One region of the Rhizobium sp. CIAT894 genome, then DNA from elsewhere that is predicted to be linked to it. Evidence: riboswitches for the same ligand, from Rfam matches in the RefSeq annotation. Region 1 holds a riboswitch; each other region holds the start of a gene.
What was found. Region 1 has a riboswitch for cobalamin ahead of bluB (5,6-dimethylbenzimidazole synthase). Riboswitches for the same ligand answer to the same signal wherever they lie in the genome.

Region 1 (7,488 bases):
GACGAACGTGTGCTGCGCGCCGCCCAGGTGCTGCTGGAGGAAGGCCTTGCCGACCCGATCCTGATCGGCCGCCCGCAGGTCATCGAGACGCGCCTCAAACGCTACGGCCTGCGTATCCGGCCGCTGCAGGATTTCGAGGTCATCAATCCTGAGGACGATCCGCGCTTCCGCGAATATGTCGATCTTTATTTTTCGCTCGTCGGCCGCCGCGGCGTCATCCCGGAAGCTGCCCGCACCATCGTGCGTACCAATACGACTGTCATCGGCGCGCTGGCGCTGAGGCGCGGCGAAGCCGATGCGCTGATCTGCGGCCTCGAAGGCCGCTATGAGAAGCACCTGCGCGACGTCCGCCTGATCATCGGCAAGCGTAAGGACGTCCGCGATTTCTCCGCCCTCAGCCTGATGATCTCGCAGCGCGGGGCCACCTTCTTCACCGACACCTACGTCACCTTCAATCCAAGTGCCGAGGAAGTTGCCGAGGCAACGGTGCTGGCGGCCGAGGAAATCCGCCGCTTCGGCATCACCCCGCGCGCCGCCCTCGTCTCGCATTCCAACTTCGGCTCGCGCGAATCCGAAAGCGCCACCAAGATGCGCAATGCCCTGCAGCTCGTGCGCGAGACTGCCCCCGATCTCGAAGTCGACGGCGAAATGCACGGCGAAAGCGCCATCACCGAAGCGCTGCGCAAACGCGTCATGCCGGATACGACACTGCATGACGAGGCGAACCTGCTGGTCTTCCCGAACCTCGACGCCGCCAACATCACCCTCGGTGTGGTCAAATCGATGACGGACGGCCTACATGTCGGCCCGATCCTGCTCGGCACCGCCCTGCCCGCCCACATCCTCGCTCCCTCGGTGACGTCCCGCGGTGTGGTCAATATGGCGGCATTGGCCGTCGTCGAGGCCTCGCAGCCGGCGTAGGCCGGCTCCTCATTTCGTCGTGCTCGGGCTTGTCCCGAGCACCTGCAAACGGGCTGATATGAAGCAGATCACGCACGGGATCTGGGATGGCCTTTGAAACCACTTCGACACATGTCCTGATGCCACAAATATCAGGCATCCGGTAAGGACAAGCGCCCTCTGTCGGCGAGCGTATCCGCGCATTCGTTTCCGGCAATGCCCGAATGCCCCTTGCACCAGGCAATCGTCACCAGGGCGTTCAAGGAGAGCTGAAGGTCGACCGTCTTCCAGAGTTCCGCATTGGCGATCGTTCGGCTCCGGGCATTCCCATTCGGGCTGCTTTTCTTCCAGCCGTTGTTCTTCCAGATATGTCGCCGGCTGTTGCAGCCTTTGACGGCATAGACGGAATCCGACCAGATGATTGCGGCTTCGCCCTTTGCTTCGCTGTTGATCCACATGACGGCCTTGAGCACGGCGATCAATTCAGTCGCATTATTGGCCGAATCTTCGACGCCACCGAAGCCGGATGCGATTTCGGCGACATCGCGATAAGCAACAAAAGCCCAGCCCCCGCGCCCGGAAACAGGTTCATAACAACCGTCCACGAAGACCTGGAGACCGCGTTGGGCATCTGGTAGGCCGAATGTCGTTGCGGCGAGGTGAAGCTCGCCGGAAATGCCAGTCATTTCTCCGCCCTTTTTCGCCTTCACCGTGCCGCCGCGCAGGCCAGTGCGATCTGCGACCGGCCTGCTATCCCCAAGCGGACATTGAAATTGAATCGTCCGCCGAGTCAAGCATTGACGTCAGCTAGCCCCTCCCCACCTCCCGTAACGGAAGATGCCCGCAGCCGCTGGAAAAAATCGCGAAAATGCGCTAAGAATTTAGCTGAGCTTCTTAAGAGAAACACGCTAAGAGAAACCACGCGGCGAAGTGACGTCGCATCGATCTTCGACCGCATGCTCATTCCGGGACGAGCCGTGAAACGCCGAAACCTCTCTCTTGTCCTTCTTCTTGCGTTGGCATCGCCCGCCGCCGCGCAGTCCAGCGCTATCTGCAACGACCTGCGCGGCCGCCTCGCGGACCTGCCGCGATCGATCGGCAACGGCAACGGCCCGGAAGCGCGCCAATATTCCAGCGCCATGGCCGAGCAGAACCTCGAGCTGCGCAAGGTTCGCAACGATCTGCGCAGCTACGGCTGCACCTCGGGGAGCATGGTCGTGATCGGCGGCGAGAATGCCGATTATTGCTCAGAACTCTCGCAGGCAGAAGCCCGGATGATCGACAATATCCGCTATCTCCAGGATCGGCGCGACGAACTGCGCAGCCAGGGCGATGACGGCGCGCGCCGGGAACTGATGGCCGCTCTGGAGCGCAACGGCTGCAACAGCGAAAATTTCTATGCGCCGTCCGAACGCAGCGCCGACGATCCCGCCCCCAGCATCGAGGAACAGGCGATGCGCGGCGACACCTTCATTCCGCTCGGCGGCGGTGGAGAGGTCGATCCGCGTTACGGCCTGCCGCGGGCGGATATGCTCTCTCCCATCAGCACCATGTGTGTGCGCAGCTGCGACGGTGGCTTCTTCCCGATCAGCTCGAACGCCACCTCGGTCGATTTCGGCCGCGATGCCCAGACCTGCGCCAAGATGTGTCCCGGCATCGAGACCGAACTGTTCTATCGCGACGTGACCAGCACCGAAGCCTCGAACATGATCTCGGTCGCAACCGGCACGCCTTACAGCGCCATGAAGAACGCCTTCGCCTACAAGAACCGCTCGCCCGGCGAAAAGTCCTCCTGCGCCTGCAATCTCACCGCCTATTACGATGAGATGCGCGGCAAGCAGACGTTAAGCGAACCGCCGCAGCAGGGCTCGATCACCACCATCCGCACCAATCCGCCGGTAAAAGATACTGCGGCAGCAACAGCCCCGCAGCCATCCGTTCCCGATCGTCCCTATGACCCCGCACAGAACAAGGTCCGGCAGGTCGGCCCGCAATTCCTCGCCGGCGATCAGGGTTCGATCGACCTCGCCAATCCGGCAACGCCGGGGCCGCAGCCGCAACAGCAGTGATTGGCCGAGCCGGGTTCGAAGCGACGCCGTTCAGCGCTCGCTCCGTCCCCAGCCGTCGTGAAACACGAGTTCCTCGAGCGGCAGCCGCTGCCGCCAGCCTTTGACGGAAAGTTCCGGCTCGTCGTAGAGCCGATCGACGAAACCGGCGCAGAGCCAGGCGACCACCTCGACATGCTCGGGTATGCCGAGAATGGTCTTCAGGTCGCCTTCCCGAAAGATACTGACCCAGCCGATGCCGATCCCTTCGGCGCGGGCCGCAAGCCAGAGATTCTGGATCGCGCACACTGTCGAATAGCTATCCATCCTGGGATTGTGCGTGCGCCCCAGCACCACGCTGCCGCTGCGGGTGGGATCGCAGGTTACGCATATGCCGAGCGGCGCCTCGACGATGCCTTCGAGCTTCAGGGAGCGGTAGGCCTGCCGCCGCTCGCCCTCGAACATCAATGCCGCCTCCTCGTTGGCCTTGGCAAAAGCCTCCCGGATGCGCGTTCGCACAATTGGACTTTTCACCAGAATGAAATTCCACGGCTGCATGAAGCCGACGGAGGGCGCGTGATGGGCAGCCGTCAGCAGCCGCGCCACGACATCGTCGGGCAAGGGGTCGGGCAGGAACTGGCTGCGCACGTCGCGCCGCGTCATGATCGCGTGATAAACGGCCTCGCGTTCGGCCAAGGAAAAACCGGACGCCACTGACAGGGCATCCTCATCAAAGGGTCGCATCGTCAAATCCCCAACAACGCAACCGCCCGCCGTCCGCGCGGGTTGGGTCTATCTTGGCAGGCCGGTCTTCTGACTTGGCGTCATCCGTCTGCCGCAGCCTTCCCGGCAAAAGCCAGTGGCGTAATGATGCGGCAGGCGTCGGCCTTACAGCGTTGGGCACGTTCCGGTCTCGCACCGGATTCCCGATTCTCCCGCCTCACCGGCGGGCACCTGACGGCGCATCTATTTCAGGAAACGGATGCCGCGGCAAGCCGAAGCGCAATAGCGAGCCCCACCCGCGGCGGTTTGAAGCGGCTCGAAAAACCCCTTCATCGATCGTTTCTATGGCCTTATCACCGCCGAAGGCGTATGCACGATGCAGTCCCTCGCAGCATCCCGGTTGCCCGTGCCCCGCCTGACGCCCATGATCCTCGCGGTCGCCCTGTTCATGGAACAGATGGATTCGACCGTGATCGCCACCAGCCTGCCGGCCATCGCCGTCGATATCGGCACGTCGCCGATCGCGCTGAAGCTTGCCGTCACCAGCTATCTCGTGGCGCTGGCGATCTTCATTCCGATCAGCGGCTGGATGTCGGATCGTTTCGGCGCACGTAACGTCTTCCGTCTGGCGATCTTCGTCTTCATGATCGGCTCGGTCGCCTGCGCCTTTTCCAATTCCATCGCTGCCTTCGTCGTCTCGCGCCTGATCCAGGGAGCCGGCGGCTCGATGATGACGCCTGTCAGCCGCCTGCTCCTGGTCCGGGGAACGCCGCGTCATGAACTGGTCGATGCCATGGCCTGGCTCACCATTCCCGCGCTGATCGGCCCGATCATGGGGCCGCCGATCGGTGGTTTCCTCACCACCTATCTCACCTGGCACTGGATCTTCTGGATCAACGTCCCGATCGGCGTCGCCGGCGTCATCCTCGTCACGCGTTTCCTGCCGGCAGTCGAGCCGCGCAGTCCGCGGCCGATGGATTTTCCGGGCTTCTTCCTCTGCGGCATCGGCTTTTCCGGCTTCGTCTTCGGCCTGTCGGTCATCAGCCTGCCGGCCGTGCCCGTCATCTACGGTTACGTCACGGTGGCAATCGGCATTCTTGCCGGCCTCCTCTATCTCCTGCATGCCCGCCGCGCCGCCTATCCGCTTCTCGATCCGAAAATGTTCCGCTACCCGATGTTCCGGGCGGCGATCCTCGGCGCCTCCAATTTCCGTATGGGGCTCGGCGCCCTGCCCTTTCTGATGCCGCTGATGCTGCAACTCGGCTTCGGCCTGACGCCGCTGCAATCGGGCTCGGTCACCTTCGTCAGCGCGCTCGGCTCCATGGGGTCGAAATTCGCCGCCTCGCGCACCTTCAATGCCTTCGGCTTCCGCACTGTCATATCGATCACCACTTTGCTGGCGGCCATCTTCCTCGGCATCAACGGGTTCTTCACCGCTGCAACGCCGCTGCCGCTGATCATGGCCTGCCTGCTGATCGGCGGCCTGTTCCGCTCCATGGCCTTTTCGGGCGTCAACGCCATGGCCTTCGGCGATGTCGACGATGCCGACAGCAGCCAGGCGACCGCGATCAATGCCGTCGCCCAGCGCATCTCGATGGCGATGGGTGTGGCGATTGCCGGCGGTATCCTCGAAATTTCGAGCGGTTTTCACGGCGGCAGGCTGCTGGTTTCGGATTTTCACATCGCCTTCTTCAGCGTCTCGGCAATCTCGGCGCTGGCCTGCATCACCTTCCTGCGCCTGCCGCGTGATGCCGGCGCGGAACTGACGACGCGCCGCCGCAAGCATCGCCGGACCGAGCCCGAAGAGGCCATGGCGGAAAACAGCCCTTAATTCCGCATGAAAGACCGCTCTCGGCGATCAAGGCCGGCCGTCCCGGAATAGGAGCCGGTCCGTTCCCGTATCCCATTCTACTTTATGATTTATTCACACATCGCAGACACACTGCATCTGCGCGTTTTGGGTCGCAAGGGGGACATGGGCATGAGTGCTCATGCTGCGACCGCCGGCGTGGATGCCCGTGTTGATAGGCTGGTCGAGAAAGTATTCGACTGAGCCGCGTTTCGAGGCCCCCGCGGCATGTTCCAATTTTTAAAAACGATGCCTCTGACAGCCAAGCTGGCCGCGATTATCGTTGCCGTCAACCTCTGCGGCATTTCCGCCTTTGCCACCTATACGTGGATGTACGAAACCAAGGCGCTGATCGATGGCGCCAAGGCGAACTGGTCCAAGGATGCGGAGCAGTTCGCATCTCTGTCTGCCGGGGGCGTGAAATGGGGCAAGGCGAATGCCGTTCGGGAGGCCTATTCGCTCTACCGCGACGATCCCTCGCTCGACCTTGTTCAGTTTGCCGCCTTCAACGCCGAACCCGCCGCCGTCGATACTTGGACGCGCGACGGTATTGACGGTTTGCCGGCACCGGCCGATCTGGCAAAGCGCCTCAGCGCCAAGCCCGAGAAAACCACGATCGATGACAGCGGGATATCTGCCGGCGTGGTCACGATCATCGCGCCGCTTCCACTGGATAAGTCGGGCAAGGCCACCGGCTACGTCGTCACCAACTGGTCGATCGAAAAAATCGCTGCCGAAGTCAAGCAGAAGGTCCTGGTTTCGCTGCTGACTCAGTTCGCGATCACCGCCATGGCTGTCGTCGCTTTTCTTCTCGCCATGCGCGGCCTCGTCGGCCGCCCCCTCAGGATCCTCAGTGAAAGAATTAGCGCCTTGCAGAAAGGCGACCTCGCCTCTCCCGTTACCTACCGGGAAAATGGCGATGAAATCGGCTTCCTGGCGCGTGCCTTGGAAGTTTTCCGCAACGAGGCGATTGCCAAGATCGAAAGAGAGCGGGCCGCTGCCGAGCAAAGCGCCTCGTTCGACGCTGAACGGGCGCGCAACACCTTGCTAACGGAAGAGGCGAGCAACGCTCAGCGGCTTGTAATGACAGCGCTGGCAAATGAATTGGAAAAGCTTGCCGCCGGCGACTTCTCGATCCAGCTCGCCGATCTCGGTCCTGAGTTCGACAAATTGCGACAAGATTTCAACAACATGGTCCAGGCGGTCGCAGCCGCGCTGACGGAGATCAAGACAGCCTCCGTCGCAGTTGAAGGCGGCTCGAGCGAACTGGCGTCCTCCGCCGATCAGCTCGCCAGGCGGACAGAGCAACAGGCCGCCGCCCTCGAACAGACCGCCGCAGCCCTCGATGAGGTGACGACGACGGTCAGAACGTCGTCGCAACGAGCCGAAAGTGCCGGCAAGCTGGTCGAGGAAACCAAGCACAGCGCCCATGTCTCGGCAACGGTGGTACGCGATGCGATTGGAGCGATGGACAGGATCCAGACCTCATCGAGCCAGATCGGCCGCATTATCGGCGTCATCGACGAAATCGCTTTCCAGACGAACCTGCTGGCGCTGAATGCCGGCGTCGAGGCCGCGCGTGCCGGCGAAGCCGGCAAGGGTTTTGCGGTCGTCGCGCAGGAAGTGCGGGAACTCGCCCAGCGCTCCGCCAATGCGGCAAAGGAAATCAAGAACCTGATCAACGTATCCGGCCAGGAAGTGGCAGCCGGCGTCGGGCTGGTGAACGAGACCGGCGATGCTCTCTTGAAGATCGAGGAGCAGATCAACCGCATCAGCGACAGCATCGCGTCGATTGTCCAGTCCTATCGCGAGCAGGCGACGGGCCTGCAGGAAATCAACGGTGCGATCAACCAGATGGATCAGGCCACACAGCAGAATGCGGCGATGGTGGAGGAAACCAACGCGGCCTGCCAGGAACTGCTGATGCAGGGACGCCTTCTGCAGGAGTCGGCCGGCCGGTTCACCGTCGCC
Region 2 (7,488 bases), 270 kb from region 1:
ATGAGGCGAATATGGCGATGCACGACTGCGACCTCATGCTCTGCATCGGGGCGCGCTTCCACGGCGGGCTCACCTCCAGCGTCGATGGTTTCTCACCGAATTCCCGGAGGATTCATATCGATATCGATGCTTCCTCGCTCAACAAGACCGTGCGCGCCGATATCGCCATCCGGGGCGACGCCGCCAATGTGCTTGCCGACCTCGTTCGTCTGTGGCGGGGGCTGCCGCAGGCGCCGGACCGGGCGAGACTGACCGAGTGGCGGAACACGATTGCGGGCTGGCGGGCACGGCGATCGTTTACCTACGCGATGCGTGACGACGTCATCATGCCGCAATATGCCATCGAGCGGCTTTATGAACTGACCAAGGATCGGGATACTTACATCACAACCGAGGTCGGTCAGCATTGCTGGGCGGCGCAATATTACGACTTCGAGCAGCCGAACCGCTGGATGACATCGGGGGGCCTCGGGACCATGGGATACGGGTTGCCCGCCGCTCTCGGCGTGCAGATCGCCAATCCCGACAGCCTCGTCATCGACATAGCGGGCGATGACTCGGTGCAGGCGACGATGAAGGAAATGTCGGCCGCCGTGCAGCACAAGGCGCCGATCAAGATCTTCATTCTCAACAGCGGCTATCCGGGAGCGGGGCAGCGGCAGCATGGAAACCCGGATTTCGTGAAGCTTGCCGAAGCCTATGGCGGACACGGGATTCGCTGCGAGAAACCCGCCGAACTCGACGATGCGATCCTGGAGATGATCGAGGTGGATCTGCCTGTTCTGTTCGACTGCCGCGTCGCAGAACTCGCCGCGCCTGCCGACGATCGGGGCGGGCAGGGCGTATCATAATATGTTGCTGCCCGGCGAGGTTGGCGACGCGCTGGTTGCCGCGTCAGCCGATGTTGGCGGAGAGAGTCGCGTCTAGCGACTTTGGAGCACGGTTTGAAATGTCAGTCGCAGTAGTGGATTCTGCGACTGACATCGAGCCATCAGGCCTCCGGCTTTAGGGAGAGGTTTTCAGCGCTCGGTCCGGCTATTTGATGACGTTTACGTTCATCACGGTCTCCTGGATCTTCCCGTACCCGTAGGGCGATCTCAGAACGAACCTGTCACTGCCGATGTAGCCTGGCTCCGGTGTATAATATCCAACCACGCCTCCAACCTTAACCGTCCGGCATTTCGCCAGCTTTCCGGTTGCGCCGGGAAATACCGGTTCGTGGACAATCTGGAGACGGCCATGCTTGGGCTGTTCCAAGATATGCGTCGCCGGATAATCGGCGTGGCTGCAATCGTCATTGATATGCCAGGTCTGGCCTATTTTTGTCTTTTCACCACTGAGCGCTGTTATCGATTTGGACTTTTGCCTGAAGCTGTCGGAGGTTGTGGTGCAGTTCGAAAGAGAAATTGCTGCGGTTGCCAATAGCAAGTATGAAAAAATGCTTTTCACTATAAATCCTCAACTTTTGCTTGAATGAATATTGGATTTTTCTGAGGAGTCAATCAGGGTGCGAAACCGAATCCTCAATCGGGGCCACCCTCGTTCTTCGAGGCCCCTCCGAGGCACCTCAAGATGAGGGCGGAGAGGGCGCGGCTTGTGTCACCGGCAGATTCTGCGGTGTGCCAACGACCCGACTCAAAGGCCGAAGCTTCGAAGGACGGAGGGGTGCCGCGACGCTGTCGTGTTGACCGGGGAGCCAGGCCGGGCGGGAGTTTGGGAAGCGTCTCTCGCCGGCACGATCTGGCTTGCCCAGCGGTCGGTAAGCGCGGGCATGCCAAGCGTTCTATTCTTGCGCTCGGCAATATACTTGTGAGATTGTGACGATATACATGCGATAATGCCTGACCAAGGCAGCGCGGGGGCTTCGATGACATCCGTGAGGGTCAATGAGCTGATATCGGTCGCGGGGCAGCCCGATGCCGCCGGTTTTGCCGCTTTTGCAGCAGACGGCTTTACCGCCGTCATCAATGACCGGCCGGATGGCGAGGAGCCGGGGCAACCCGGCAATGCCGCGGAGAAGGCTTCCGCCGCCGCCGCCGGGCTCGCCTACAGCTTCGTGCCGGTGAAGGGGGCCGAAATCACCGAGGCCGATATCCGCGCCTTCCAGGCGGCGATGGCCGAGGCGAAGGGACCGGTCGTCGCCCATTGCAAGAGCGGCACACGGGCGCTGACGCTCTACGCGCTGGGCGAGGTGCTGGATGGGCGCATGAAGGCCGGGGATGTTCAAGCCTTCGGTCAAAACCTCGGCTTCGATCTTGCCGGCGCACGCCGCTGGCTGGAGAAGCGGGCAGGGCAGGCGCCCGCGGTGAAGGCCTTCTTCGAACCTCACACATGCAGCGTGCAATATGTCGTTTCCGATCCCGCGACGAAAGGCTGCGCCATCATCGACCCGGTGCTCGATTTCGACGAGATGTCGGGGGCGACGGGAACTTCCAACGCCGATGCCATCCTCGCTTATATCGAAAGCGAGGAACTGGCGGTCGAGTGGATTCTCGACACGCATCCGCATGCCGATCATTTCTCCGCCGCGCACTACCTCAAAGGAAAGACCGGCGCACCGACGGCGATCGGCGCCCATGTCACCGACGTCCAGGTGCTCTGGAAGGAAATCTACAACTGGCCGGCACTCGAAACCGACGGCTCGCAATGGGACCGGCTGTTTGCCGATGGCGACACTTTCGAGATCGGCGGGCTTAAAGCCCACGTGATGTTCTCGCCCGGCCATACGCTTGCCTCGGTGACCTATGTCATCGGCGACGCCGCCTTCGTGCACGACACTGTATTCACACCGGATTCCGGCACGGCGCGCACCGATTTTCCCGGCGGCAGCGCCAGCGCCCTCTGGCGCTCGATCCAGGCCATCCTGTCGCTGCCCGAGGAGACCCGGCTCTTTTCCGGCCACGACTATCAGCCTGGCGGCCGCCACCCGCGCTGGGAAAGCACGATAGCCGCCCAGAAGCGCGCCAATCCGCATATATCAGGCATCGACGAGGCCGGCTTCGTGGCGTTGCGCCAGGCGCGAGACCGTACGCTGCCGAAACCGAAGCTGATGCTGCACGCGCTGCAGGTGAATATTCGGGGAGGCAGATTGCCGGAGCCGGAGGAGAACGGCCGGCGGTATCTGAAGATCCCGCTGGATGCGTTGTAGGAACGCGGGGGAGCAGCGCTGCGGCGCGTGCTTCGAGGCTTCGCCCTTGCGGGCTGCGCACCTCAGCATGAGGGGCGTTGGCGGATGCCGCGCCCGCGATAGCTGGAACTGAGAAGGCGGCGCTAACGCTTACGAACGCCGTATCCTGAGGAGGCGAGGATGCTGGCATTGCACCGGCCAACAGCGCTCCCCGTTCCGTCGCCATTTCTCACCCACCCCAACCCTATCCCCGCAATAATCATTGACGTCGCCCAGGCCGGCGACGTAACTGGGTGTGACGGTTCCCTGAAGATGACTCCAAGGGGATTAATAGGGAACACGGTGAGGACGACCCAGTAGGGACCGAGACCGTGGCTGCCCCCGCAACTGTAAGCGGATTGTCGATCATCTCAGCTGTGGCCAGCGACCGGCCATCTCTGAAGGGCTGATAGCCCCGCCACTGCGATATATCGCGGGAAGGCGGATGAAACGACGGATATCCGCAAGCCAGGAGACCTGCCGTCAATCACGATCCAATCAACCGGGCGGGGATGCCCGGACAAGGAGCAGACATGATTGACCTTCTGAACCTTCGCCGAATTCCGGCATGCATCCGTCTCGATTGGGCCTCCTGCGGTTAGCGCACGTCTCAGCGTGCCTTCGGCCGCATGTGCGGCATAACCGTACTTTTTCCCTTCAATCGAGGTTTTTCATGCGCCAGATTCTCGCCACCATGACATTTGCCTTCGGGCTGATCGGCCTTGCGGCACCGAGCCTTGCCGCCACCCAATATCCTTTGACCATCACCAATTGCGGTCAACAAGTAACGTTCCAGAAGGCGCCGTCGAAGATCGTTTCGATCGGCCAGGGCATGACCGAAATTCTCTTCTCGCTTGGCCTTGCCGAGAAAATCACAGGCACGGCCGTCTGGGTCGGTCCGGTGCTGCCGCAATATGCCGACGCCAACAGCAAGATAAAGCGTCTTGCCGACAATGATCCGAGCTTCGAATCCGTCGTCGGGCAAGAGCCCGACCTGGTGGCGGCCGAGTTCGAATGGCATGTCGGCGCGCAGGGCTCGGTCGGCAAGCGCGAGCAGTTCGAGGATCTCGGCATCAACACCTATCTTTCGCCGGCTGATTGCGTCGCCAAGGTCAACACCGATGGCGGCGACGGCGTGCGCAAGGAGCTGTTCACGATGGAGCTGATCTATCGTGAAATCGCCGAACTCTCTGAAATTTTCGACGTGAAGGAGCGCGGCGATGCGCTGATCTCCGAGCTGAAGAAGCGCGAGGCCGATGCTGTGGCTTCGATATCGGGCGCAGCGGGCAAGAACCTGCCGGTCGTCTTCTGGTTCTCCAGCAAGGAGGTCAATGGCGACGCCTTCATTGCTGGCAAGAACAGCGCGCCTGCCTATATCCTGAAGACGATCGGCGCCAGGAATGTCGTCACGACCGAGGAGGAATGGCCGCTGGTCGGCTGGGAAACCATTTCCGAGGCGAACCCCGCCGTCATCGTGCTCGCCACCATGGACCGGCGCCGCTACGCCGCCGACGATCCCAAGGTGAAGATCGATTTCCTCCAGAACGATCCTGTCGTCAAGGAACTGGATGCGGTCAAGAACAAGCACTTCGTGATGATGGACGCGCAATCGATGAACCCGACGATCCGCACGATCGACGGCATCGAGACATTGGCGGAGGGCATCAAGTCCTTCGGCCTGTCGCAGTGACGGCAATGTCGGTCAGGCAGCAGGGATGGTGGGCGCTCGGCGCGCTCACCATTGCTGCCTTCCTTCTTCTCGGGCTGATGATCAGCCTTGCCGTTTCGATCGGCGAGATCGCGATCCCGCTGGCGACCACAGCGGAGGCGGTCTCCAACCGGCTGTTCGGCACGCAATTCGAACTCAGCCGTATTCACCAGGGCATCGTTTGGGATTATCGGCTGAGCCGGGCACTGGTTGCTGCCAGCGCCGGCGCGTCGCTCTCGCTCTGCGGCGCCGTGCTGCAGGCGCTGCTACGCAATCCGCTGGCCGAACCCTATGTGCTCGGCATCTCCGCCGGCGCCTCGACGGGGGCTGTCTGCGTGATGATCCTCGGCTTCGGCTACGGTGTTCTCGGCCTGTCGAGCGGCGCCTTCATCGGTGCAGTCGTCGCCTTTTTGCTGGTCGGCTTCCTGGCGACGGGGGTTGGGGGAACCGGCGAGCGCATCATCCTGTGCGGCGTCGCCGGCTCGCAGCTCTTCAATGCGCTGACCTCTTATATCGTCACGACATCGGCGAATGCCGAGCAGGCGCGCGGCATACTGTTCTGGCTTCTGGGTTCGCTCAGCGGCGTGCGCTGGCCGGATGTCTATCTCTCGGTGCCGATCGCGCTTGCCGGTTTCCTCATTTGCATGGCGCATGTCCGGGCGCTCGACGCCTTCGCCTTCGGCACGGATGCCGCCGCCTCGCTCGGCATTGCCGTGCGCCGCGTCCAGATCCTGCTGTTCGGCCTGACGGCGGCGATGACGGCAAGCGTCGTCAGCATGGTCGGCTCGATCGGGTTCGTCGGCCTGGTCATTCCGCATGCCGCCCGCTTCCTCGTCGGACCGGGGCATCGGCGGCTGCTGCCGGCAACGGCGCTCGGCGGCGCGATCTATATGGTCGGCGCCGATATCGTCTCTCGCATCATCATCCCGCAGCAGGTGCTGCCGATCGGCGTCGTCACCGCGCTCTTCGGCGCGCCGGCCTTCGCCGTCATCCTCTATCGCGTGCGGAGGAGCGCATGAGCATTACGATCGACGCGGTGAGTTTTGCCGCCGGCGACACGGTCATCGTCAATGGCGTCAGCCTGACGGTGGCAAAGGGCAGGGTGCTCGGCCTGCTCGGGCCGAACGGCTCCGGCAAATCGAGCCTGCTGCGGCTGATCTGCCGCCTGCGCAAGGTCCGCAGCGGCGTCATCCGGCTGGGCGAAGACGATATCGCTTCGCTGTCGCGCGCAGCCCTTGCGCGGCGCATCGCCTTCGTGGAGCAGCAATCGACGACCGAGACGCAGCTGACGGTGCGCGACGTGGTGCGGCTCGGCCGCACGCCCCATCGCGGACTGCTCTCGCCCTGGGGCGAGCAGGACGATGCCGCGGTCGACGAGGCCTTGTTGCGGGTCGACATGCGGGAGCGGGCGGGTCAGCTCTGGCAGACGCTGTCGGGCGGCGAGCGCCAACGTGTCCATATCGCGCGCTCGCTGGCGCAGGCGCCGGGTGAACTGCTGCTCGACGAGCCGACCAATCATCTCGATATCCAGCACCAGCTCGACATCCTCCGGTTGATCTCGAAGCTCGGCATCACCTGCATCGTCGCGCTGCACGATCTCAACCTGGCGGCAATGTTCTGCGACAGCCTGGCGGTGCTTCAGAAGGGCGAGGTCGTCGCCTCGGGCGCGCCGGAGAATGTGCTGACGGAGGATCTGATCGGCCAGGTTTTCGGCGTTCGCGCCCATGTCCAGAAATCGGCCGTGCATGGACGGCACCACATCCAATACGTCCTGGATTGAGGAATGGCCTTTTTCCCGGACTGGCGTATGATTTCCGAGGGCGCTTGCGCCCGGTCGAACGGAGTTTCGAGATGCTTGAACGAAATCAGTTTCCCCTGCGCCCCGTCGTCCCCGGCTTCGCTGTCGCCTGGGTCGCCATCATTTCAGGCGCGAGCGTCGCTCTCAGCCTGATTTTTGCCTGCGTCACGCCCTTCGTGGCCTTGGCGGCGGTATCGGCGGTCATTCTTCCCCGGCGGATGGCGGTGACGGCGGTTCTGCTGGCCTGGCTCGCCAACCAGATGGTCGGATATCTCGTGCTCGGCTATCCCCAGACTTGGGACAGCTATGCCTGGGGTCTGGCGATCGGTATTGCCGCATTCGCCTCCCTGGCGGCAGCGCTCGGCGTGCTTCGTCTTGCGGCCGGCCTGACCGTCACCGCGGCCGGCGCCTTCCTGGCCGGCTTCGTTGCCTATGAAGGCGTGCTCTTTGCCGTAACGGCGGTGCTTCCGTCAGGCGAGGGCGCATTTTCGGCGTCGGTCGTGGTGAATGTCCTGCTGATCAATTCTCTGGCCGCGATCGGCCTGGTCTGCCTTCACGCCGGCGCGGCGGCCGGCCGTGCGTTCGTTGCAAGACAGCCGGGACCGGCGCTGCCTTAGGCACAAAGACCTAAGGCGCCGGAAACCGCATCACCTCCCGCAACAACGCAATGACCTCTGAGACTGACGGCCCTCTGACCGATGGCGGCACTGCGCGTTCACAAAATTCGCGCCAGACGAACAGCGTCAGTTCCGCGCCGTCCGTTGCGGTGTCTCCCGGTCCTTCTGCAAAATTCCCAAGCAGGCGATATCGGCTGTC
Region 3 (7,488 bases), 140 kb from region 1:
GCGGCGCAGCTACGGCCGCCTGATCGCGGTGACCTCGATCAGCGGCCATGTCGTCATGCCCGGTGACTGCGTCTATCCGGCGGCCAAGCAGGGCCTGACCGGTCTGATGCGCGGCATGGCGGTGGAGTTCGGCCCGCATGGCATCACCAGCAACGCGATTGCGCCTGGCTGGTTTGCCACCGAGACGAACGCGGCAATGGCTGCGAACGAGGAATTGATGCCGTTCGTGCGCCAGCGCATCCCAGTCCAGCGCTGGGGACGCCCGGACGAGATTGCCGGCGCGGCGCTGTTTCTTGCCAGCGCTGCCGCCTCTTTCGTCAACGGCCATGTATTGACCGTCGATGGCGGCATGACCGTCAGGATGTGAATGCAGATACCGCATGCAGGGGCGCGGCCCGCATTTCTCAGGCATTCTTCGTTGCGTCGAGCCGGCAGTCCAGGGAGACCCGCTGGTGAACAGGCTTCTCATCGACAATGGCTGGAAATATCGGCCCGGTGCGGCTATCCATTGATTTGGCGGCGACGGGCTCGGCATCGCCGCCCATTTGCCCGATTTCCCATCATAGGATCGCGCCTGATCATGTGGAGGTTCCAACATTAGCAATCATATTCAGTGGCTTATAGAGCAGGGAATCACCAGCGAGCATATTGGTGACTTGGTCGCCGGTCTGTGCGACCGACTGATTGCGGAGGGCTTTCCGATCTGGCGGGCGAGCATCCGAATGCCGTCCATCCATCCCATGTATCGCGGCGTCGCGGCCAATTTCGTCCGGGGCGGGGTCACCACTATCGAAACCGCCGGACATGGTATTGAGACGGAGCGCAATTTCGAGAAGACGCCGATATTCTACCTTTTGAACCGCGGCGAGAAAACGGGGCGATGGAACCTGGCGAATGGCGAGGGTCTCCACTATGCCGAGCTTCGTGAATTGGCGCTGGAGGGCGGCACGCACCACGTCATCAACCTTTGCGAATTCCCGAAGGAGGTCGCGCTGCGCGGGCTCGGTTTTTCTCTGACCAGCGACGCGCCCGGCGGATTTTCCGATGATCAGCTGGCAATCGTCGACGAGCTGTTGCCGGCGCTGGGACTGGCGGCCTACCGGGTGGCGGTTTCGAAGACCGCGACGGATATTCTCGCGGTCTATACCGGCGCCAGGACCAGCGCGCGCATCCTTGCCGGCGAAACGCGCAGGGGAATGGGTGGTTCCATCGATGCCGCTATCCTGCTTGCCGATCTGCGCAATTTCACCGCCCTGACCGAGGTCTATCAGCCGGGCGAGATCGTCGAGTTTCTCAACGAGCATTTCGAATTGATCGACCGGCATGTCGAGGAAAATTCCGGCGAGATCCTCAAGTTCATGGGCGACAGCGTATTGGCGATCTTTCCCACGAACGCCGAGGATCCGCAAAAGGCCTGCAAGGCGGCGTTGGCTTCTGCGCAGAATCTGCTGAAAGCAAACGACGCGCTCAATTGGGAGCGAACGTTGAACGGTGGCCCCGATATCGGCATCGATGTCGTGCTGCATCTCGGTGAGGTTTTCTACGGAAATGTCGGCGCTCACGGCAGGCTCGATTTCACGGTGATCGGCAGGGCGGTCAACGAAGCCTCTCGGCTGGAAAAGCTTTGCGGAACGCTCGAACAAGACCTGCTGCTCTCTGAGAGCTTCGCGGCGACCTGCGCCGTTCCCTGCGACCATCTCGGCTCGTTCGAATTGCGCGGCGTTTCGAAGAAAGCCGGCGTCTTCCGGCTCGCCGACGCTGCCTCGTAGACTTGCTCAAATCTCGCCGGAAACCTCACGGCGGCGGCGGTCGAGTTCTTCGCTGTAGCGGCGCAGCGTGTGGCTTTCGCTGAGCTGGCCGATGACCTTGCGTTCGATCAGGTTGTTGACGACGGCGAGCGCTTCGCTTTCGCTCTTGTCGAAAATCGCTGCCGCCTGCCGCGCATTCATCTGCGGCTGCAGGAAATCGTTGCGGTAGCGGATGAAATCGGCAAGCGTCGCAGCCTCGTCCTGGGCGTCGGTCGGATTGGCGTAGATCTCCGGCACCAGCACGAGGCCGGCATATTTGTCGCTCTCCTCGACGAGGATGACGCGCTGGGTCGAACCAATCGGGAAGGCCTTCTTGAATTCCTCCAGCGAGACATCGGCCCTTGCCGTCTTGACGTCGGCGCGCATGAGCTTGTTCACCGTCAGGTTGCGGATCCAGCCGACGTCATGGGCGCTGCGAATGCTTTCGCCGCGCAGGTGGAAGCGCCATGTGGCGAAGGAGTAGCCGAAGGTCGAGCGCACGACGAGCGAAGAGGTAATAACGGCGGCGAGCACCAGCGCTGTGATTGGGAAATCGCCGGTGATTTCGAGTGCCAGGAAGGTCATCGTGAGCGGCCCGCCGATGACGGCGACGGCAAGCGAACTCATGCCGACCACGGCATAGATCGCAGGCGTCAACGTCGCATCGGCGAAATAGGGGCCGCAATAGGCAAAGAGCTTGCCGAGCAGGGCGCCCATGAACAGCGAGGCGAAGAACAGGCCGCCCCTGAAGCCGGAGCCGATCGAGATCGCCGAGGCCAGCGATTTCAACAGAAAGAGGCCGATCAGCGCCGGGATCGCGACATCACGGGACAAATTGAGATGCAGGGCGCCGTGGCCGGCCGAGAGCACCTGCGGCGAGATCATCGCGAGAAGCCCGACGATGATGCCGCCCAGCGCCGGGCGGAAGGGCGGGGCGATAGAGCTCTTGCGCGCCAGTTCCTCGATGAAGGCGACGCCCTGCATGATGAGGATGCCGACGCCGGCGCAGAAGACGCCGAGCAGCAGCGCCGGGACGTAGTCGGCCGGCACGACCGAACCGAAGCTGCCGATATCGATGGTGAAATCGCCCTCAGCAAGCAGTCTTGCGACGAGCGTGGACACGAGGGCGGAGGTGACGACCGGCGTCAGCGACACGATCGTATACGTGCCGATGATCAGCTCGAAGGCATAGAAGGCGCCGGTCAGCGGCGCGTTGAAGGCGGCGGCGATGGCGCCGGCCGCGCCGCAGCCGACGAGCACGCGCAGGTCCGAGCGACGAAGCTGCAGCTTCAGGCCGAATTTCGAGGCGAGGCCGGCGGCAAGCTGGGTATAGCCGGCTTCCAGCCCGACGGAGGCGCCGAAACCGTTGGAGATCAGGTTCTGCACGGCAACGATGATGCTGTCGGTCAAGGACAGGCGGCCGCCATGCAGCGCATTGGCCTCGATCGGATCGACCATCGGCTTCTTGCGTCGCTTCGCCAGGATGAAAAGCAGCAGTCCAAGCAGGATGCCGCCGGCGACGGGGGCAGCGAGCAGCAGCAGCTTGTCGTCGATGGCAGACGAGCTCAGCCTTTCATCGTCTGATATGCCGAAGACCAGCTGGTGCAATTCATTGGAGACGAAGCTCATGGCGGTGACGGCAAGGCCCGAGGCGATGCCGACGATGGCGCCCGCGAGCGACAGGCCGACCTCGCTGCGTCGGGTCAGCGCACGCAGCCGCTCCGGATCAAAGAAAATACGCAGCGCGCGCAGACGGCGCCGATCCAATTTCATAAGCATGGCTAGACAACTAGGCGGGGAGAGACCCGGTCAAGGGCGGTGGCGCAGTCCGCTTGCCGTGCAATTGCGGCGAAAAGCCGGCGTGAGGGTCAAATATTTATGACGTAAGCCTCTGATAAAAGACGATATTTCTGGTGGAGTAAGTCGTGTTTGGGTGACCATTCCACCTTGCCGGCGGTTTGCCGGCCGCCAAGGCCGGTTGACTTCACCCCCGGGCTTGCCTAACCATCCCTCAACGGATGGTTCCGGATCGGTGTAGCGCCCTTCCGGATGAAAAGGGAATGTGACGGGGCGGACCCAAGCCGGGCGCCTTCATCACAGCCGACCCCGCGACTGTAGAGCGGTCAGGGTCTTCCATCCGGCATCGAGCGCTTCCGGCCGACCCTTGCAATGGCGCAGGCGGGCCGGATGGGCGACATGCCGGAAAAGCCACTGGACATGCATGGTGATCAACCGGGGTCGGACGCCTCTATCTCTACGAATCGTCCACCTCTTCACCGATGCGGCCGGGAAGGCGAGGCAGATCTGCTGGCACGATCAGGGGCGACCGGTGTCCGGTCCGCCCCGATCGCGGCCGATAACCGCGAGCCAGGAGACCTGCCATTCGTGCCGGGCGAGGAGCCCACCCTTGGGCAAGAGTCCCGCTGCCAGCACGGAGGTTGTTTTGGCTGAACGATTGAATTCGGTGCGGCCTGGTGCGGTGCGCATGGATTTCCCCTTCTCCCCCGCGGGGAGAAGGTGGCCCGAAGGGTCGGATGAGGGGGGCGGACGGCGCCCCCGTCATTTTGCCCTTCGCTTGTGCTCAGTGCATTCGCGGCTTCGCCGTTCACCCCCTCAACCGCCTGCCGGCACCTTCTCCCCGCTGGGGAGAAGAGGGATGTGGCACCGCCGCGCCCTCTCTAGCGGGGGCGCTGGCGTATGACGATCGCTTCCACCAACACCACCTTTATCCTCGGCGGCGCACGCTCCGGCAAATCCCGCTTCGCCGAAAACCTTGTCGTTTCAACCGGCCTCGACCGCCACTATCTCGCGACCGGGAGGGCATGGGACGACGAGATGCAGGCGCGCATTGCCCAGCACAGGGCCGACCGCGGCCCTTCCTGGACGACGCATGAGGAGCCGCTCGATCTCGTCGGCAAGCTTGCCGCCATCGACGGCGAGGGGCGTATCGTGCTGATCGACTGCCTGACGCTCTGGGTCACCAATCTGATGATGGAGGAGCGGGATATGACAGCGGAGTTTACAGCGCTCGCTGATTTCCTGCCTGACGCGAAGGCGCGGCTCGTTTTCGTTTCCAACGAGGTCGGCCTCGGCATCGTGCCTGACAATCGCATGGCGCGGGATTTTCGCGATCATGCCGGCCGGCTGCACCAATCGATCGCGGCGAAGGCCGCCGAAGTCTATTTTATCGCGGCGGGCCTGCCGCTGAAAATGAAGGGTTAAATCCATGAACCAGCAGAAGATTCCCGCAACCGTCATCACCGGCTTCCTCGGCGCCGGCAAGACGACGATGATCCGCAACCTGCTCACCAATGCCGGGGGCAAGAAGATTGCGCTCATCATCAACGAGTTCGGCGATCTCGGTGTCGATGGCGAGGTGCTGAAAGGCTGCGGCGCTGAGAACTGCACCGAGGACGATATCATCGAGCTCACCAATGGCTGCATCTGCTGCACCGTTGCCGACGATTTCATTCCGACGATGACGAAGCTTCTGGAACGGGAGCAGCGGCCCGACCATATCGTCATCGAAACCTCGGGGCTTGCCTTGCCGCAGCCGCTGGTGGCCGCCTTCAACTGGCCCGACATTCGCACCCAGGTGACCGTCGACGGCGTCGTCACGGTGGTGGACAGCGCGGCTGTTGCCGCCGGCCGCTTCGCCGACGACCATGATGCCGTCGATGCGCGGCGCGCCGAGGATGAATCGCTCGATCACGAAAGCCCGATCGAGGAGTTGTTCGAGGATCAGCTCACTTGCGCCGATCTCATCGTGCTCAACAAAACAGACCTGATCGACGTCGCCGGCCTTGGCCGCGTCCGTGACGAAGTCGCTTCCCGCACCGCGCGCAAGCCGGTGATGATCGAGGCGAAAAACGGCGAAGTGCCGGCCGGCGTCCTGCTCGGCCTCGGCATCGGCACGGAGGATGATATCGCCAACCGCAAGTCGCATCACGAGCTGGAGCATGAGGACGGCGCGCCGCACGATCACGATGAATTCGACAGCTTCGTCGTCGAACTCGGCGCCGTTGCCGATCCAGCCGGTTTCGTCGAGGCGCTGAAAACAATCATCTCGACGCATGACGTGCTGCGCCTCAAGGGCTTTGTCGATGTTTCGGGCAAGCCGATGCGCCTGCAGCTCCAGGCGGTCGGCAGTCGCATCGACCATTATTTCGACCGCGCCTGGGGCCCTGGCGAAACGCGCGCCACGCGCCTCGTCGTCATCGGCCTGCACGAAATGGATGAGGGCGCGGTGAGGGCGGCGATCGAGGCGCTGGCGTAAACCCATGCATCTGCTTCTGGCCCAACAGGGAACGATCAGCGACGGCGAGGAGGCGATCGACCTTGGGCAAACGCCGGGCGATATCCTGTTCCTGTCGGCTGCCGACAGCGAGCTTGCGGCAATCGCTGCGGCTCATGCCGGTGGGGCGATCGGCCATACATTAAGGCTCGCCAGCCTGATGAGCCTGAAGCATCCGATGTCTGTCGATACCTATGTCGAGCGCACGGCGCGCCACGCCAGGTTCATCGTCGTGCGTGCGCTCGGCGGCGCCAGCTATTTCCGCTACGCGCTGGAGGCGCTGCATGCGTGTGCGGCTCGCAATGGCACGCTGATTGCTGTGTTGCCGGGTGACGCCAGGCCGGATGCAGGGCTGGCGCCCTTTTCGAATATCGCCTCCGATGATCTCGATGCGCTCTGGGCCTATCTGATCGAGGGCGGTGACGCCAATGCGCGCGCCTTTCTCGATTATGCCGGGGCGATGCTGTCGGGCGAGGAGAAGCCGGCGCCGGCGGTGCCTCTGATGAAAGCCGGTATCTGGTGGCCGGGGCGGGGGCTGATCGGGGTGGAGGAATGGCGGCGGGTTGCCGGTTCGCATGTCGCGCGACCTTCGTGCGTCGAACGTGGGATGCCCCCCTCTGTCCTGCCGGACATCTGCCCCCTTGTGGGGGAGATGTCCGGCAGGACAGAGGGGGGTATGGTAGCGGAGGAGCGATTTGAACCCCCGACAATCGCCATCAGCTTCTACCGCGCCCTCGTGCAGAGCGGCGAAACCCAGCCAATCGAAGCGCTGATCGAAGCCTTGCAGGCGCAGGGTCTCAGGCCACTGCCGGTTTTTGCCTATAGCCTCAAGGATACCGTCTCGACCGGCATTCTCGAAAGCGCGTTTTCGGCGTTGAAACCCGATGTCGTGATCAACACGACCGGCTTCGCCGTCTCGGCACCCGGCGCCGATCGGCAGCCGACGGTGCTGGAGGCGAACGGGGCTGTGGTGCTGCAGGCGATCCTGTCGGCCTCGTCGCGGGATGTGTGGGCTGCTTCCTCGCAAGGCCTGTCGGCGCGCGATCTCGGCATGAACGTGGCGCTGCCCGAGGTCGATGGAAGGGTGCTTTCGCGCGCCGTCTCCTTCAAGGCCGCGGCACGCTACGATGCAGCTGTCGAGACAAACATCGTTTCCAGCCAGGCCGATGCCGGTCGGGTGCGTTATACGGCAGCACTTGCCGCCAATTGGGCGCGGCTGCGCGGGACGCCGGCACGGAACCGGCGCATCGCGCTTGTGATGGCGAATTACCCGAACCGCGACGGCCGGCTCGGCAACGGGGTCGGCCTGGATACGCCGGCCGGCAGTGTCGAGGTGCTTCGCGCGATGGAAGCCGCGGGTTATCCGGTCGCCGATATTCCAGCCGACGGCGACGCGCTGATCCGGCA
Region 4 (7,488 bases), 1.5 Mb from region 1:
GTTGTTCCGACCGTTGGCGAGTGTGGTGAAATTCCTGATCGGTGAGGCGTAGCGGCGCACGCTCGTCCTCGGGCGCGAGACGATGCATGGTCATGCACCGCCGCCACGACGCGACGATCGGAGAACTCGCGGCGGCGGAATTCCGTTGCGCAGAGGTGTAGACATGCTCCGCATGCGCTGACTGTTCGTGCATCTGCTCCTCCCACGGAACTTCAGCATAGTCTGATGGAAAAGAGGCCGGTTTGCAAATTGCCTGCCTCGGCGGCCATCCTGCCTTCGCCCTCGGCAATCCGGGCGTGATGCTGAAAGTGTCAGCGATCGTCACACGATATTGTGCTCCACTTCATTGATCTAGATCCGGTTCAGGATCACGACGTCTACCGCAACAGCCAGGCTTCGATGCCGCGCGCGGCCGCCCGGCCGGTCGCAAGGCAGGCGGTGAGGAGGTAACCGCCGGTCGGCGCCTCCCAGTCGAGCATCTCGCCGGCGACGAAGATGCCCGGCAGCGCCTTCAGCATGAAGTGGTCGTCGACGCCGCTCCAGCGGATGCCGCCGGCCGAGGAAATCGCCTCGGCGATCGGCCGGGTTTCGAGAACGGGCACCGGCAGGGCCTTGATCATGCCGGCGAGACGTCGAGGGTCGGTGCGGTCGCGCTCGGGAGCGAACTCCCGCAGCAACGCCGTCTTGACGCCGTCGAGGCCGGCGCCCTTGCGCAAGCGGTTCGAAAAGCTCGATTTGGCGTCCTGCCGCACCAGGTCGCTTGTCAGTCGTTCAACTGTCCGTCCTGGTGCGAGGTCGAGCGTCAGGATGGCGCGGCCATGGTTTTGCAGCCGATCGCGCAGTGCGGCGGCATGGGCGTAAATCAGGCTGCCCTCGATGCCGCTTGCGGTGATGACGAATTCGCCGGGAAAGGTGCCGGCCTCGGATGTGGCTGCGACCGACTTCACCGGCTCGCCGGCGAAACGCTCGCTGAAGTTTTGGCTCCACCCGACGACGAAGCCGCAATTGGCGGGCTGGAAGGCGTCAATCTCGACACCCTTCTCCGATAACCACGGCAGCCAGCGTCCATCGGAGCCGAGGCGCGGCCAGCTTGCGCCGCCGAGCGCCAGCAGGGCGGCGTCGCAATCTACGATGCTGCGTCCTTCGGGGGTTTCGAAAACATAGCCCTCATCGGTAAAACCGATCCAGCGGTGGCGGCTGCGCAGCGTGGCGCCCTGCACCTCCAATCGCCTGAGCCAGGCGCGCAGCAAGGGAGAGGCTTTCATCACCGTCGGAAAGACCCGCCCGGACGAGCCGACGAAAGTTTCCGTCCCGAGCTCTGCGGCCCAATCCCTGATATCGGCAGGGGTAAAGGCATCGAGAGCCGGGCGCAGACGGCTGGCGGCGGCGCCGAAGCGCGTGACGAAACGGGCATAATCCTCGGAATGGGTGATGTTCAGACCTGATTTGCCGGCCAGCAGAAACTTGCGGGCGAAGGTCGGCATCGCGTCGTAGACCGTCACGGCATGACCGGAAAGCGAAAGCAGTTCGGCGGCCGCAAGGCCCGCCGGACCGCCGCCGATGATGGCAATTCGCTTCTGGTTCATCGATGTCTTTGCCCGATTCTTTCTGCTGCAGTTTTGGCGCGGGCGCGCGTTGCCTGCAAGGCCGTCAGTTCGTCAGTGGTGCGAATGCGTGCACTGGCCGTGATCGGCGAGAACCTCGATGACGCGGCATTGGTCGACGCGGCCATGGCCGCAGCCTTCCACCATGGTTTCCAGCTCGGCCTTCAGCGCCATCAGGCTGCGGATGCGCTGCTCGACCTCGACGAGGCGGGCCTTGGCGATGGCATCGGCCGAGGCGCAGGATTGGTGCGGATCATCCTGCAGGGTGAGCAGCGTGCGGATCGCCTCGATCTCGAAGCCGAGCTCGCGGGCATGGCGGATGAAGGCGAGGCGGTTGATATCGGCGGGCTCGAAGGAGCGCTGGTTGCCTTCGCTGCGGCTCGGCGCGGCAAGCAGGCCGATGCTCTCGTAATAACGCACCGTCGGCACTTTGACGCCGCTCTGACGAGCGGCCTCACCAATCGTGATCTTTTTCATGATTTTTCTCTTGCACCTCTAGTCGCTAGAGGATGTAGGAGGGATGCTTCTGTTTGGCAAGGAAGCGGATTATGGCTGAGACGAACGAGACACGATACCGGGTCGGCGGCATGGATTGCGCCTCCTGTGCGACCAAGATCGATACGGCGGTGAGACGCGTGGCGGGTGTCGCCGATGTTTCCGTCTCAGTGATGGCGGGCACGATGACCGTCCGCCATGACGGCAGCAGCGACCTCAAGGCGATCGAGAAGAAGGTGACGGGGCTCGGTTACACGGTCTCGCCTTTTACCGGAAGCGCAGCGTCGGCGCGGGACCATGGTTCGCACGATCATCACGACCACGACCATGACGATCACGCAGGTCATGATCATACCGGCCATGATCACGAACATGCCGGCCATGATCACGCAGGTCACGATCATGACCATGGCGAGAAGGAAATCGAAGGTCTGCATGGACACGACCATGGGCCGACGACCGGTCCCTGGTGGCAGAGCAAGAAGGGCCGGCTGACGATCTTCTCGGGTGCAGCGCTCATTGCCGCTTATGCGATCGGCCATCTGGTGCCGGCGATCGGATCCTATGCCTTCATCATCGCCATGCTGGTCGGCCTGGTGCCGATCGCGCGGCGCGCGGTCATGGCGGCTCTCTCCGGCACGCCGTTTTCGATCGAGATGCTGATGACGATCGCCGCCGTCGGCGCCGTCATCATCAATGCGGGGGAGGAGGCGGCGACCGTCGTATTCCTGTTCCTCGTCGGCGAGCTGCTGGAGGGCGTGGCGGCCGGCAAGGCGCGCGAAAGCATCCAGTCGCTGACGACGCTGGTGCCGAAGAATGCCTTGCTCGAAGACAATGGCCAGACGCGGGAAGTGCCGGCGGAAAGTCTCGCTGTCGGCGCCATCATCATGGTGCGTCCGGGCGACCGCATCTCGGCCGACGGCATTATCATCTCGGGCGAGAGTGCGATCGACGAGGCGCCGGTAACGGGTGAGAGCACGCCGGTGCGCAAGGGTATTGATGCCGTCGTTTTTGCCGGAACGGTGAATGGCGATGCGGTGCTCAGGGTTCGCGTCACGGCGGCCGCTGCCGACAATACCATTGCCCGCGTCGTCAAGCTGGTGGAGGAGGCGCAGGAATCGAAGGCGCCGACGGAACGTTTCATCGATCGGTTCTCGCGTTATTACACGCCCGGCGTGGTCGTGGTCGCAGCCCTTGTTGCGGTCTTGCCGCCGCTGCTGCTCGGCGGTTTGTGGAGTGAATGGGTCTATAAGGGCCTTGCCATCCTGCTGATCGGCTGCCCTTGCGCGCTCGTCATTTCGACGCCGGCGGCGATCGCCGCCTCGCTTTCGGCGGGTGCGCGGCGCGGGCTGCTGATGAAGGGCGGCGCCGTCCTGGAAACGCTCGGCAAGGTGACGATGGTCGCCTTCGACAAGACCGGCACGCTGACGGAAGGCAAGCCTCAAGTGACCGACATCGTTTCCTTCGGATTGAGCGAAGCGCAGATCTTGTCGCGCGCGGCGGTGCTGGAGCAGGGCTCCAGCCACCCCTTGGCGCTGGCGATCCTCAACCGCGCCAAGGCCGACGGCCTTCCCGTGCCGCCGGCCTTCGAACTGGAAGCACTGCCGGGCAAGGGTGTCAGCGGCAAGGCCGGCGGTCAGACGCTGGACCTGTTGTCGCCGTCCGCAGCCCGCGAGCGCGGAGCACTCGACGGCGAAAAGGATGCGCGCATTACTGTTTTGAACGATGAAGGCAAGAGTGTCTCGGTGCTGCTCGTCGATGGTGTTGCGGCCGGCCTGATCGCCATGCGCGACGAGCCGCGCGAGGATGCGCAGGCCGGGCTCACCGCCCTGAAATCGGCCGGCGTCAAGGCAATGATGCTGACGGGCGACAACAGGCGGACGGCGGCAGCGGTTGCCGGCATGCTCGGCATCGACTGGCGTGGCGAGATGATGCCGGAGGACAAGCAGCAAGTCGTCGGCGAATTGAAGCACCAGGGCTTCATCGTCGCCAAGGTCGGCGACGGCATCAACGACGCTCCGGCGCTGGCCGCTGCCGATATCGGCATCGCCATGGGCGGCGGCACCGATGTGGCGCTGGAGACGGCGGATGCCGCCGTGCTGCATGGACGTGTCGGCGATGTGGCGCGGATGATCGAACTGTCCAAACGCACGATGCGCAACATCCTGCAGAATATCACCATCGCGCTCGGGCTGAAGGGGGTGTTCCTGGTGACGACGATCGCCGGCATTACCGGGCTCTGGCCGGCGATTCTCGCCGATACCGGCGCCACCGTGCTGGTGACGATCAACGCGCTCAGGCTGCTTCGCGTAAAGGGATGAATGTTTTTCCGGTGGCGGCGTGAAGACTGCTGCCGGTTCGGGCCTGATCGAGAATTGAAAATAGCGGAGCCGATCCTCAGTCAGGCCGGCTCTCGGTTTGCCGACAAAGTCTCCTCCTTCATGCTCGGCCGTGTGCCGAGCATCTAACTACGGTAATTTCCTGACGGGAAAACGTTTATTTTCAAATACTTAATTGATCGTGCGTAGATCCTCGGCACAAGGCCTGGGATGACGTCAAGGGTTTTGCTGTGGTTTGTCAGCAGCCTGGGAGCCGACCAGGCTGGCCTGCTCATCACGGCCTTCTCCACAGTTCGTTTTGTTTAAGCCTTTATTATCCATGTTTTTCACAGGAACGCAGCGATTTCAAACCTGCCGTAACGCGATGCGCAAACCACCCGTTGACGCGATTTTTGATTCAGATACTATATCTAGTGTTCAAGGTTCCTTCGATTCGTCAGGATCGCGGGCTAAGACGGGAATACGGTGCGTTTCGCCATGACGGCGCAACAAGGCCGGAGCTGCCCCCGCAACTGTGAGCGGCGAGCAACTGTCCGATTTCAGGTCACTGAGGCATGATGCCTTGGGAAGGCTGGGGCAGGGTGCTTCGACCCGCAAGCCAGGAGACCTGCCTTGAACGAGATGTCCACGGGCGGGGTGTCCGGAAGGTCGCGCGCATGAAGCGGAAGGATCCGCGACTGTTGCTCTGCCCCGAACGTCCGCATGAGCAGTTCGGGGTTGAAGTCATGTCCACAACATCAAGGCCGCCGTCCGCGCAAATCCCGAAAGGGATCGTATCGGGCGTTTAAACCGCCGACTTTGCCAGATCAGCATCAAGCGTTGCCCCGGACGTCGCAAGGCGCCCGATCCCAGTATTGCGTCCTGAATTCTTTGACATCACGAGGAAGATGATGAGCGTTACCGTCTATAGCAAACCTGCTTGCGTCCAATGCACCGCCACTTATCGCGCCCTCGACCGCCTGGGCGTTGATTACGATATCGTCGATATCTCGCAGGATGCCGAAGCGCTCGATCGCGTCCGCAGCCTTGGCTACATGCAGGCGCCCGTCGTCATTGCCGGCGAGCGGCATTGGGCGGGTTTCCGTCCCGACATGATCAGCGCGCTCTCCTGACCGGAAAACGGCGATGGGGCTGATCGTCTATTATTCCAGCCGATCGGAGAACACCCATCGATTCGTCGCCAAGCTCGGGATGCACGCGGTGCGCATTCCTTCTAGCGGCGCAGAGGCGTTCCATATCGGCGAACCCTTCGTTCTCATCGTACCGACCTATAGCGGCGACGGTGGCAAGGGTGCCGTTCCCAAGCAGGTGATCCGTTTCTTGAACGATGCGGAGAATCGAGGACGCATCCGGGGCGTGATTGCCGCGGGCAACAGCAATTTCGGCGAGACATACGGGCTCGCCGGCGACGTGATTTCGCGCAAATGCCAGGTGCCCTACCTCTACAGGTTCGAGCTCATGGGCACGGCCGAGGATGTCGCCAACGTCAAACACGGAATGGAACGATTTTGGACACGGGAACAACTCTGACGCGGGATGTGGGCGCAAAACCGCATAACACTTTTGCTCATCCCGCCGGCGAACGCCCTTTGAAAGCGGCGGAAACGCTCGACTATCACGCGCTGAACGCGATGCTGAACCTCTATGACGACGAGGGCAGGATCCAGCTCGACAAGGACCGCATGGCGGCGAAGCAGTATTTCCTGCAGCATGTGAACCAGAACACCGTGTTCTTTCACAATCTCCGGGAAAAGCTCGATTACCTCGTGACCGAAGGTTATTACGAGCAGGAGGTTCTCGACCAGTATTCCTTCAATTTCGTCCGCGACCTGTTCGACCAGGCCTATGCCAGGAAATTCCGGTTCCCGACCTTCCTCGGCGCTTTCAAATATTACACCAGCTACACGCTGAAGACATTCGACGGGAAGCGCTATCTCGAGCGCTACGAAGACCGTATCTGCATGGTGGCGCTGACCTTGGCGCGGGGCGACGAAGCCCTTGCCCGCGATATGGTCGACGAGATCATTTCCGGCCGTTTCCAGCCGGCGACGCCGACCTTCCTCAATGCCGGCAAGAAACAGCGCGGTGAACTGGTTTCCTGCTTCCTGCTGCGGGTCGAGGATAATATGGAATCGATCGGCCGGTCGATCAATTCGGCGTTGCAATTGTCGAAGCGCGGCGGCGGCGTGGCGCTGTCGCTGACGAACATCCGCGAGGCCGGCGCGCCGATCAAACAGATCGAGAACCAGTCGTCAGGCATTATTCCGGTGATGAAACTCTTGGAAGACAGTTTCTCCTATGCCAACCAGCTCGGCGCGCGCCAGGGTGCGGGTGCCGTCTATCTTAACGCCCATCACCCCGACATCATGCGTTTCCTCGATACCAAGCGGGAAAATGCCGATGAGAAGATCCGCATCAAGACGCTGTCGCTCGGCGTCGTCGTGCCTGACATCAGCTTCGAACTCGCCAGGAATAATGAGGACATGTACCTGTTCTCGCCCTATGACGTGGAGCGTGTCTACGGCGTGCCCTTCACCGAGATTTCGGTGACGGAAAAGTACCGGGAGATGGTGGCGGACGCCCGCATCTCGAAGAAGAAGATCAAGGCGCGTGAATTCTTCCAGGTGCTCGCCGAGATCCAGTTCGAGAGCGGCTATCCCTACATCATGTTCGAGGACACGGTGAACCGGGCAAACCCGGTTGCGGGTCGCATCTCGATGAGCAATCTCTGCTCGGAGATCCTGCAGGTGAGCGAGGCGAGCGACTACAATGACGACCTCTCTTACAAGCACCTCGGAAAGGATATTTCCTGCAATCTCGGCTCGCTGAATATCGCCGCGGCCATGGATTCCACCGATTTCGGCAAGACGATCGAGACTTCGATCCGGGCGCTGACGGCGGTCTCCGATATGAGCCATATCGCCTCGGTTCCGTCGATCGAGAAGGGCAATGACGAAAGCCATGCGATCGGGCTCGGCCAGATGAACCTGCACGGCTATCTCGCCCGCGAGCGCATCTTCTATGGGTCGGAGGAAGGCGTCGATTTCACC

Region 2: linked by a shared signal. The riboswitch ahead of RHEC894_RS13430 (ABC transporter substrate-binding protein) and the one ahead of bluB (5,6-dimethylbenzimidazole synthase) in region 1 are both predicted to bind cobalamin.
Region 3: linked by a shared signal. The riboswitch ahead of cobU (bifunctional adenosylcobinamide kinase/adenosylcobinamide-phosphate guanylyltransferase) and the one ahead of bluB (5,6-dimethylbenzimidazole synthase) in region 1 are both predicted to bind cobalamin.
Region 4: linked by a shared signal. The riboswitch ahead of nrdH (glutaredoxin-like protein NrdH) and the one ahead of bluB (5,6-dimethylbenzimidazole synthase) in region 1 are both predicted to bind cobalamin.

What each region holds. Positions count from the first base shown of each region.
Region 1 is NZ_CP020947.1:2,423,739-2,431,226, forward strand. It holds gene RHEC894_RS11985 (NADP-dependent malic enzyme) at 1-921, shown strand, start outside; gene RHEC894_RS11990 (ribonuclease H) at 1,053-1,586, opposite strand; gene RHEC894_RS11995 (DUF2865 domain-containing protein) at 1,878-2,969, shown strand; gene bluB (5,6-dimethylbenzimidazole synthase) at 3,000-3,689, opposite strand; cobalamin riboswitch at 3,731-3,918, opposite strand; gene RHEC894_RS12005 (MFS transporter) at 4,093-5,499, shown strand; gene RHEC894_RS12010 (HAMP domain-containing methyl-accepting chemotaxis protein) at 5,746-7,488, shown strand, end outside.
Region 2 is NZ_CP020947.1:2,692,808-2,700,295, reverse strand. It holds partial or broken gene ilvB (biosynthetic-type acetolactate synthase large subunit) at 1-927, shown strand, start outside; gene RHEC894_RS13440 (hypothetical protein) at 1,036-1,449, opposite strand; gene blh (bifunctional sulfur transferase/dioxygenase Blh) at 1,868-3,148, shown strand; cobalamin riboswitch at 3,410-3,666, shown strand; gene RHEC894_RS13430 (ABC transporter substrate-binding protein) at 3,840-4,856, shown strand; gene RHEC894_RS13425 (iron ABC transporter permease) at 4,862-5,893, shown strand; gene RHEC894_RS13420 (ABC transporter ATP-binding protein) at 5,890-6,654, shown strand; gene RHEC894_RS13415 (hypothetical protein) at 6,726-7,289, shown strand; partial or broken gene RHEC894_RS13410 (HIT family protein) at 7,300-7,488, opposite strand, start outside.
Region 3 is NZ_CP020947.1:2,564,738-2,572,225, reverse strand. It holds gene RHEC894_RS12755 (SDR family oxidoreductase) at 1-367, shown strand, start outside; gene RHEC894_RS32990 (hypothetical protein) at 405-545, opposite strand; partial or broken gene RHEC894_RS12750 (adenylate/guanylate cyclase domain-containing protein) at 496-1,769, shown strand; gene RHEC894_RS12745 (chloride channel protein) at 1,776-3,566, opposite strand; cobalamin riboswitch at 3,790-4,186, shown strand; gene cobU (bifunctional adenosylcobinamide kinase/adenosylcobinamide-phosphate guanylyltransferase) at 4,485-5,009, shown strand; gene cobW (cobalamin biosynthesis protein CobW) at 5,014-6,063, shown strand; gene cobN (cobaltochelatase subunit CobN) at 6,068-7,488, shown strand, end outside.
Region 4 is NZ_CP020947.1:3,935,262-3,942,749, reverse strand. It holds gene RHEC894_RS19360 (helix-turn-helix domain-containing protein) at 1-193, opposite strand, end outside; gene RHEC894_RS19355 (TIGR03862 family flavoprotein) at 378-1,586, opposite strand; gene RHEC894_RS19350 (helix-turn-helix domain-containing protein) at 1,659-2,081, opposite strand; gene RHEC894_RS19345 (heavy metal translocating P-type ATPase) at 2,153-4,420, shown strand; cobalamin riboswitch at 4,842-5,068, shown strand; gene nrdH (glutaredoxin-like protein NrdH) at 5,329-5,550, shown strand; gene nrdI (class Ib ribonucleoside-diphosphate reductase assembly flavoprotein NrdI) at 5,564-5,968, shown strand; gene nrdE (class 1b ribonucleoside-diphosphate reductase subunit alpha) at 5,947-7,488, shown strand, end outside.